Regions from separate parts of the Mycobacterium sp. D16Q16 genome, predicted to be linked through region 1. Evidence: riboswitches for the same ligand, from Rfam matches in the RefSeq annotation. Region 1 holds a riboswitch; the other holds the start of a gene.
The links. A riboswitch is a leader RNA that binds a small molecule or an ion and turns the genes downstream of it on or off. The one in region 1 is predicted to bind S-adenosylmethionine.
Positions count from the first base shown of each region.

Region 2: linked by a shared signal. The riboswitch ahead of B4394_RS04685 (bifunctional o-acetylhomoserine/o-acetylserine sulfhydrylase) and the one ahead of B4394_RS21120 (aminotransferase class V-fold PLP-dependent enzyme) in region 1 are both predicted to bind S-adenosylmethionine.

Region 1 is NZ_MAEY01000023.1:89,299-93,289, forward strand. Features, by position in the region: gene B4394_RS21115 (flavin-containing monooxygenase) at 1-736, opposite strand, end outside; gene B4394_RS21120 (aminotransferase class V-fold PLP-dependent enzyme) at 819-2,114, opposite strand; SAM riboswitch class IV at 2,147-2,259, opposite strand; gene B4394_RS21125 (TerC family protein) at 2,516-3,487, shown strand; gene B4394_RS21130 (Pls/PosA family non-ribosomal peptide synthetase) at 3,679-3,991, shown strand, end outside.
Region 2 is NZ_MAEY01000004.1:52,615-56,605, reverse strand. Features, by position in the region: gene B4394_RS04695 (class I SAM-dependent methyltransferase) at 1-152, opposite strand, end outside; gene metX (homoserine O-acetyltransferase MetX) at 172-1,326, opposite strand; gene B4394_RS04685 (bifunctional o-acetylhomoserine/o-acetylserine sulfhydrylase) at 1,329-2,657, opposite strand; SAM riboswitch class IV at 2,799-2,935, opposite strand; gene B4394_RS04680 (NADP-dependent isocitrate dehydrogenase) at 3,150-3,991, shown strand, end outside.

The sequences.
Region 1 (3,991 bases):
CCTTGGCAACGCCCGGGAATCCGAACAGCGCGCGCCAGAATGCGTTGTACTTCAAGTCGGGCTTGGGCCCCACATAGATGGGGGTGCGCTGAAAGACGCTGAGATGGCCAACCTCAGGAGCGATCTCTGGAACCAGCTGCAGCGATGTGGCACCTGTGCCGATGACTGCCACTCGTTTTCCGGCCAGCTGAACATCCTTGTCCCACAACGCGGTATGCATCAGTACACCCTGATACGAATCGATGCCGTCTATCTCGGGGAGCTTGGGTTGCTCGAGGCCACCCGTGGCGGCGATCACGTGCCGGGCAGTGATGACGCTGTCATCGTCCAGAGTAAGAGCCCACATGTTGTGCGCCTCATCAAATTCCTGACGCACCACCCGCGTGTTGAATCGGATCTTGCGGCGCAGTTCGTGCTTGTCCACGAGTTCGTTCGCGTACCCCTCAAGCTCGTCACCGGGGGTGAAGAACTTTGACCAGGTGGTCTTCTGGTCATAGGAGAAGCTGTAGATAAAGGTTGGGATGTCGACGGCCACGCCCGGGTACTTGTTGGCGTGCCAGGTGCCTCCGGCAGCACCCCACTTCTCCAAGATCACGAAGTCGTGGACTCCCCTTTTGGTCAGCTCGACACCCGCTCCGATGCCGCCGAAGCCTGCTCCGATGATCACGACCTCATGGTCGGGAACTGCCCGTTCCCCACCGTTGACTTCGCTACCCCGCACACGTGTACTAGTCATTCGACGTCCTTGTCAGTCCGACCCTGTGATGTGTCGAACTGAAAGTATCACGTATTATGAGTTACGGGTACTGTGTTGGTGCCTAGGCCACCAGGAAATCCGGGAGTGGCCGCCTGTCATCAACCGGCCCGACCTGCCCATCACGCTCGGTATAGGTCAGCGCAGGCCCGCGACGGAGAAGCTCACCGATCGCGTCGACGAGGCGTGTGATGTCACTCGCGGTGGTTCCCAGCCCGATACTTGCGCGCAACGCACCCCCCGGGTATCCCAACCTGTCCAACAGCGGGTGCGCGCAGAATCTGCCGTCGCGTAGCCCGATTCCGTGCTCGGCCGACAGATAGGCCGCGGCGACCGACGGTGTGTATCCGGCGACAGTAAAGGAGACAATGCCCAGCACGTCCCGGCCACTGTTCCAAATACGCAGGGTGTCAACACCTTCAATCGCGGCAAGCCCGTCCCGAAGTTGCGCGGTGAGCGCATCCTCGACGTGGCCTATCTCCCCCAGCGCGGCCAGTGCCTCGCACGCAGCCGCCACGGCGGCGACGCCAACCACATTGGGCGTGCCCGCCTCATGCCGCTGCGGTCCCGCGAGCCACTCGGCCCCCTCAATACCAACATTGCGCACCGCCCCACCACCCGCGAGATAAGGCCTCGCGGCGTCGAGCCAGTCGCTTTGCCCCACAAGGACTCCGGCGCCAAACGGCGCATACAGCTTGTGCCCGGAAAACGCCAGATAGTCGATTCCGTTTGCCACCAAGTCGATTCGGCGGTGCGGAACCAACTGTGCGCCGTCGACGGCGATCCTCGCTCCGTACCGGTGCGCGACGGCCGCGAGTTCGGCCAGCGGCAGCACCTCGCCGGTGACATTCGAAGCCCCGGTGACGGCCAGCAGCGCGGCCGGCCGACGGGCCAGCTCGTCAGCCAGCGCGGCAACGGTGTCCGCAACGGTGGCTCGATGCCCTACCACCCGGGCCTCATATCGCTGCCAGGTCAACAGGTTTGCGTGGTGCTCGATATCGAGAACCACCACCTCACCCGGCACCGCCGAGGCGAGCAGATTCAACGAGTCGGTGGTGTTACGGGTGAAGATCACATGGTGGTCGGCGGCGGCCCCGACGAAGCGTCCGACCGTCTCACGGGCACCCTCGTAGAGAGCCGTGCACACACGTGAGGCGTATCCGGCACCACGATGCACACTGGCGTAGTACGGCAGCAACTCGGCGATGCGGTCCGCGACAGCACAGAGCGCGGGTGCGCTGGCCGCGTAGTCAAAATTGGCGTATCTGATCCAGCCACCTTGGGCCAGAGGAACTTTGGTGTCGGCTCCCACCACACGCGCGGCCGGTTGCTCGGACCCAGATTGTTTGGACACTGACATGTGACATCCCATCTCACCGGACCCGCCCGGCGAGTCCACGCTTGCCACGCCCGGTTGAGCGCGGCCCGGTCGTCACCTGGAGCACCCCACCGTGGAGGAGGGTTGCCGACCAGCTAGCCAGGGCTTATCGCTGGTTCTCATGACCTGTGCGCAGTCTGCTCGTCGTCCGCAGCCACCGTCAAGCGCATTACGCAGGGTGATTTCAAATCCGCGGTGTCAGCTCGTCAGTCCAGCCCGATTTTCCGATCCCCGCGCCATAGGGCAGACTGACTAGCGGAGGGGAGTATTCCTTCGCTGCGGTGTCGTCATCACATCGGCCATTGTCGGACCGGTCGGTGCCGCAGGCCGGTCACTCGCCGGCGGAAGAGACCTCCGGCGTTTTGGCGACCGGAGGTTATTTCATGCAGGTATCCCAGCTCGAGTGGATCATCACCCTGGCCGTCACGGTCGCGATCTTGCTGGTCGACGTCGTGGTGATCGGCAGACGGCCCCATGAACCCACCGTTCGTGAAACCGCCACCGCCCTCAGCATCTATATAGGGCTCGCAGTGGCGTTCGGCCTCTGGGTGTGGGTCTTCCACGGCAGCCAGTTCGGGCTGGAGTTCTTCGCGGGCTGGCTCACCGAGTACAGCCTCTCCGTGGACAACCTGTTCATCTTCTTGATCATCATGGCCAGCTTCAAGGTGCCCCGGGTCTATCAGCAAGAGGCCCTGTTGATCGGCATCATCCTGGCGCTGATCTTCCGCGGCATCTTCATCGCCCTCGGTGCGGTAGCCATCAACCAGTTCTCCTGGATCTTCTATCTGTTCGGCGCGTTCCTGGTGTACACCGCCATCAACCTGGCGCGCGACACCGAGCATGACGACGACGCCGACAACGCCGTGGTGCAGTTCGCCCGCAAGCACCTGCGGACCACCGACAAGTGGGACGGTCTGCGGTTGTGGGTCAAGGAAAACGGCACGCGACTCATGACGCCGATGTTCCTGGTGATCGTCGCGCTGGGCACCACCGATCTTCTCTTCGCGCTCGACTCGATCCCCGCGATCTACGGGCTCACCAAAGAGCCCTACCTGGTGTTCACTGCCAACGTGTTCGCCCTCATGGGCCTGCGCCAGCTGTACTTCCTACTCGGCGACATGCTCAAGCGCCTGGTGTACCTGTCGCAGGGGCTGGCGTTCATCTTGTTCTTCATCGGCGTCAAGCTGATCCTGCATGCATTGCATGAGAACGAACTGCCGTTCATCAACGGCGGCGAGCCGGTGCACGTACCCGAAATCCCCACATTGGCAAGCCTTGCGGTGATCATCGTGACGCTGCTCATCACCACCGTCGCCAGCCTGTACAAGACCCGGCGCACTGCCACAGAGGGTTAGGGCTCTACTCCGTGCCGATACCGGACAGATCGGCCGGCGGACCGCCGTGGCAAACTTGGAGGCCACGGGATCACCGTGCCCGGCGGACCACTTCCGCGCGGCGGCGAGCCCAGCCGCACCCGGACCGATAGGCTCGCTGCGGTACCCCTCCAGGCCCACAGAAACCGACGCGGAAACTAACGAGGAGCAGCGTGACCGGCCCCGACGAGTCACCCACCAACCGCGCGCACGAAGAGGCCGCCGAGCCCGTCGCCCATGAAACCCCGGCCCACCCGGTGCCTCCGCAGTACCTGCTCGGCAGGTCAGCCCCTCCGGCCCGGACCCTGATCGACATCCTCTACTCCACAGCCGCCGAGCACCCCGACGCGCCCGCCATCGATGACGGCACCATCCAGCTCACGTACTCCGAGCTCATCGTCGACGTCGAGGCAAGTGTCGAATGGCTCGGCACTCGGGGAATCGGGCGCGGTGATCGCGTCGGGATCCGGATGCCCTCGGGCAGCT
Region 2 (3,991 bases), on a different contig from region 1:
TTCCCGGTGCCGGCACCCAGATCCAGGACGTCGTGTGCTCCGGCCGGCAGTAGCCAGTCGATGGCCTCGGGCGGGTAGGAGGGGCGGCCCCGTTCGTAGGCCGCGGCCTGGGAACCGAACGACAGCGATGGCTCTGCGTGTGCGTCCGGCATTCGCGCTCCTCGGGTTCCGTTACGAAGCCTGTGTTGACTTGGCCAGGGCGAGTGTTTCCCGCACCAGCTCGCTCACCGCGTCGAACTCGATGAGGAACGCGTCGTGGCCGTGCACCGATTCGACCACCCGCAAGCCGGTACAACCGGGCAACAGGTCCGCTAATTCCGCCTGCAGCCGTAGCGGGTACAGCCGGTCGGACGTGATGCCGCCGACGACGACGGGTACTGGACAGCCGCGCAGAGCGTTCTCCACACCGCCACGGCTCCGCCCGACGTCGTGCCGGTTGAGTGCCTCGGTCAAGATGACGTAGCTGCCGGCGTCGAAGCGCCGAACGAACTTATCGCCCTGATGTTCGAGGTAGCTCTGCACCGCGTATCGGCCACCTGCCCACGGATCCTCGGGCCCGTCCGGGCCGACCTGGGGATCGTTGCCGAACCTGGTGTCCAGCTCGACCTCGCCGCGATAGGTCAGATGTGCGATGCGCCGGGCGAGGTTCAGCCCTTTTTCGGGAGTGCGTCCGCTGCCGTGGTAGTCGCCACCCTGCCAGTCCGGATCGGCCTGGATGGCGGCGATCTGCGTGTTCTGGGTGCCGATCTGATCGCCGGTGGCACGGGCGCCGACTGCCAGCACCAGCGCCGCCCGCACCGAATCCGGTTGCATGACAGCCCATTCCAGTGCACGTGCGCCACCCATCGATCCGCCGACGACGGCGGCGACTTCGGTGATGCCGAATTGTGCGAGTGCGGCGATGTCGGCATTCACCTGATCGCGCACCGACACCCCGGGGAACCGTGAACCCCAGGGCTTTCCGTCTTCGGCAAGGGAAGTCGGGCCGGTTGTGCCCCGGCAGCCGCCCAGCACGTTGGTGGCGATCGCACACCACTGGTCGGTGTCGATCGCTGCGCCCGGACCGATGATCCCTTCCCACCAGCCGCCGGTGATGTGGTCGGGACCGGCGGTTCCGACCACATGTGAGTCGGCGGTGAGCGCGTGGCAGACGAAGACGACGTTATCGCGGCGCGGTGAGAGCTCTCCCCAGCTCTGGACCGCCACGGTCGCGTCGTCGATGACAGCGCCACTCTCCAGCGTGATCGAACCTATTGGTACATAGGCGATCTCATCGCCCTGGGGGAGGGTGATGTGTGAGCCGCTGGCGCGAAGATCGTCGGTCAAGGTCACGATGATGCCACCGCCGCGGGCTGTTTGAGTCTCCGCACCGCCGCGAATCCGGTGTCCAGATCGGCCAGGATGTCGTCGATGCCCTCGATGCCGACCGCCAATCGGACCAGTCCCGGCGTAACGCCGGAGGCCACCTGTTCGGCGGGTGCGAGCTGTGCGTGCGTCGTCGTCGCGGGGTGGATCACGAGCGATCGCACGTCACCGATGTTGGCAACCTGGCTGTGCAAGGTCAGCGAATCGATGAAGGTGGTGGCCGCCTCGACGCCGCCGTCCAGCTCGAAGGCGAGCACGGCGCCGGCACCCTTGGGGGCCAGCTCTTTCGCGCGTTCGTGCCAGCGGGAGGTGGGCAGCCCGGCGTAGTTGACGTGGGTGACCCCCGGCTGGGCGACGAGGTAATTAGCGACGCGTTCCGCGTTTTCTACATGGCGCTGCACCCGCAGGCTCAACGTCTCCAAGCCCTGGGCGATGAGGAACGCGTTGAACGGCGAGATGGCGGGGCCGAGGTCGCGCAGCAGCTGCACGCGTGCCTTGAGTGCGTAAGCCGGTGCGCCCAGGTCGGCGAAGACCACGCCGTGGTAGCTCGGGTCTGGCGTGGTGAATCCGGGATGGCGGCCCTGCGTCCAATCGAAGGTGCCGCCGTCGATGATCACCCCGCCGATCGCATTGCCATGTCCACCAAGGTATTTGGTGGCCGAGTGCACCACGATGTCGGCGCCGTGCGCCAGCGGCTGAATCAAATACGGCGTGGCGACGGTGTTGTCGACGATGAGGGGAACGCCCGCCGCGTGGGCGATCTCCGAGATGCCGGGAATATCGAGAATGTCGTTCTGCGGGTTGGAGATCGACTCGGCGAAGAGTGCCTTGGTCTGCGGGGTGATGGCCCGGCGCCAGGACTCCAGATCGTCGGGATCCTCGACGAAGGTGGTTGAGACGCCCAGACGCGGCAACGTGTAGTGCAGGAGGTTGTAGGTGCCGCCGTACAGGCGCGGGCTGGACACGATGTTGTCGCCGGCCTGCGCGATGTTGAGGATGGCCAAGGTCGCGGCCGCCTGTCCGGATGCCAGCAGCAGCGCCGCCACGCCGCCCTCGAGGGCGGCGATGCGCTGCTCCACGGCATCTTGGGTTGGATTGCCGATGCGCGTGTAGATGTTGCCCTCTTCGGACAGGCCGAACAGCGCCGCCGCGTGCGCGGTGTCGTTGAAGACGTAGGACGTGGTCTGGTAAATCGGCAGAGCCCGGGCATTGGTTGCCGCATCGGGGGACTGGCCCGCGTGGATCTGCTTGGTCTCGAACGCCCACTGGGCGGTGGGATCGATATCGGTCATGGAAAACCTCCTGGTGGTCGGTGCGGGGCTGGCGGTTTAGGGCATGCGACAGCGACAACAACGACAACAGGAATGCAGGGATTCACCCCCGGGTGACAAATACTTCATCGGGCCAACCTGTCTTCTCGGGGCCCGTCATCGGACCCGCGCTTGCCGTGTGGCCGACTGTCCTTTCATAACCCAGTCGGCTACTCAACCTGGTCATCACCCGGGGCACCCCACCGCGGTTGGAGGGTTGCCGACCAGCGAGCCGGGGCTTGACGCTGGTGCTCATGACCAGTGAGAAGCCTATCGCAATTCACCGAATGGTTGCCACCAGGTATGCGAGGCGCCACTCGGCGGTGCCCGGGAGGTTGCGATGGGAGCGCGATCACAGGCCCTCCGCCCGCCTAGGCTCGGAGACGACGTGATACTGAATAGGACGAGCCTGGCGACCCACCGGTCGCCAGATCTACCTCAGATTCTGACCGACCAACGACGCCGGGAGTGACCATGAGTGCGCAGCAGCCGACCATCATCTACACGCTGACAGACGAGGCGCCGCTACTCGCGACGTACTCCTTCTTGCCGATCATCCGGGCCTTCGCCGGGCCAGCCGGTATCGACGTCCAAACCAGCGATATCTCCGTTGCCGCCCGCATCCTCTCCGAGTTCACCGACTACCTTCCCGAAGACCAGCAGGTTTCGGACAATCTGGCCGAGCTGGGCCGTCTGACGCAGCTGCCCGAGACGAACATCATCAAACTGCCGAACATCAGCGCGTCGGTGCCGCAGCTCTTGGCCGCCATCAAGGAACTGCAGGGTAAGGGCTACAAGCTGCCCGACTACCCCGAAGACCCGAAGAACGACGAAGAGAGGGACATCTTGGTGCGGTACACCAAGTGTCTCGGCAGCGCCGTGAACCCTGTTCTGCGCGAAGGTAACTCGGACCGTCGCGCGCCGCGTGCGGTCAAGGAGTACGCCCGCAAGCACCCGCACAGCATGGGCAAGTGGTCGCAGGCGTCGCGCACCCACGTCGCGACCATGAAGGAAGGCGATTTCTACCACGGTGAGAAGTCGCTGACCCTGGATCGCGCCCGCAAGGTCAAGATGGTGCTGACGACGCCCAATGGCGAGGCCACCGTGCTCAAGGCCGAGGTCACGCTGGGCGAGGGCGACATCATCGACAGCATGTTCATGAGCAAGAAGGCGCTCTGCGACTTCTACGAAGAGCAGATCGAGGATGCGTACAAGACCGGCGTGATGCTCTCGCTGCACGTCAAGGCCACCATGATGCGGGTCAGCCACCCCATCGTCTTCGGACACGCGGTGAAGATCTTCTATAAGGAAGCCTT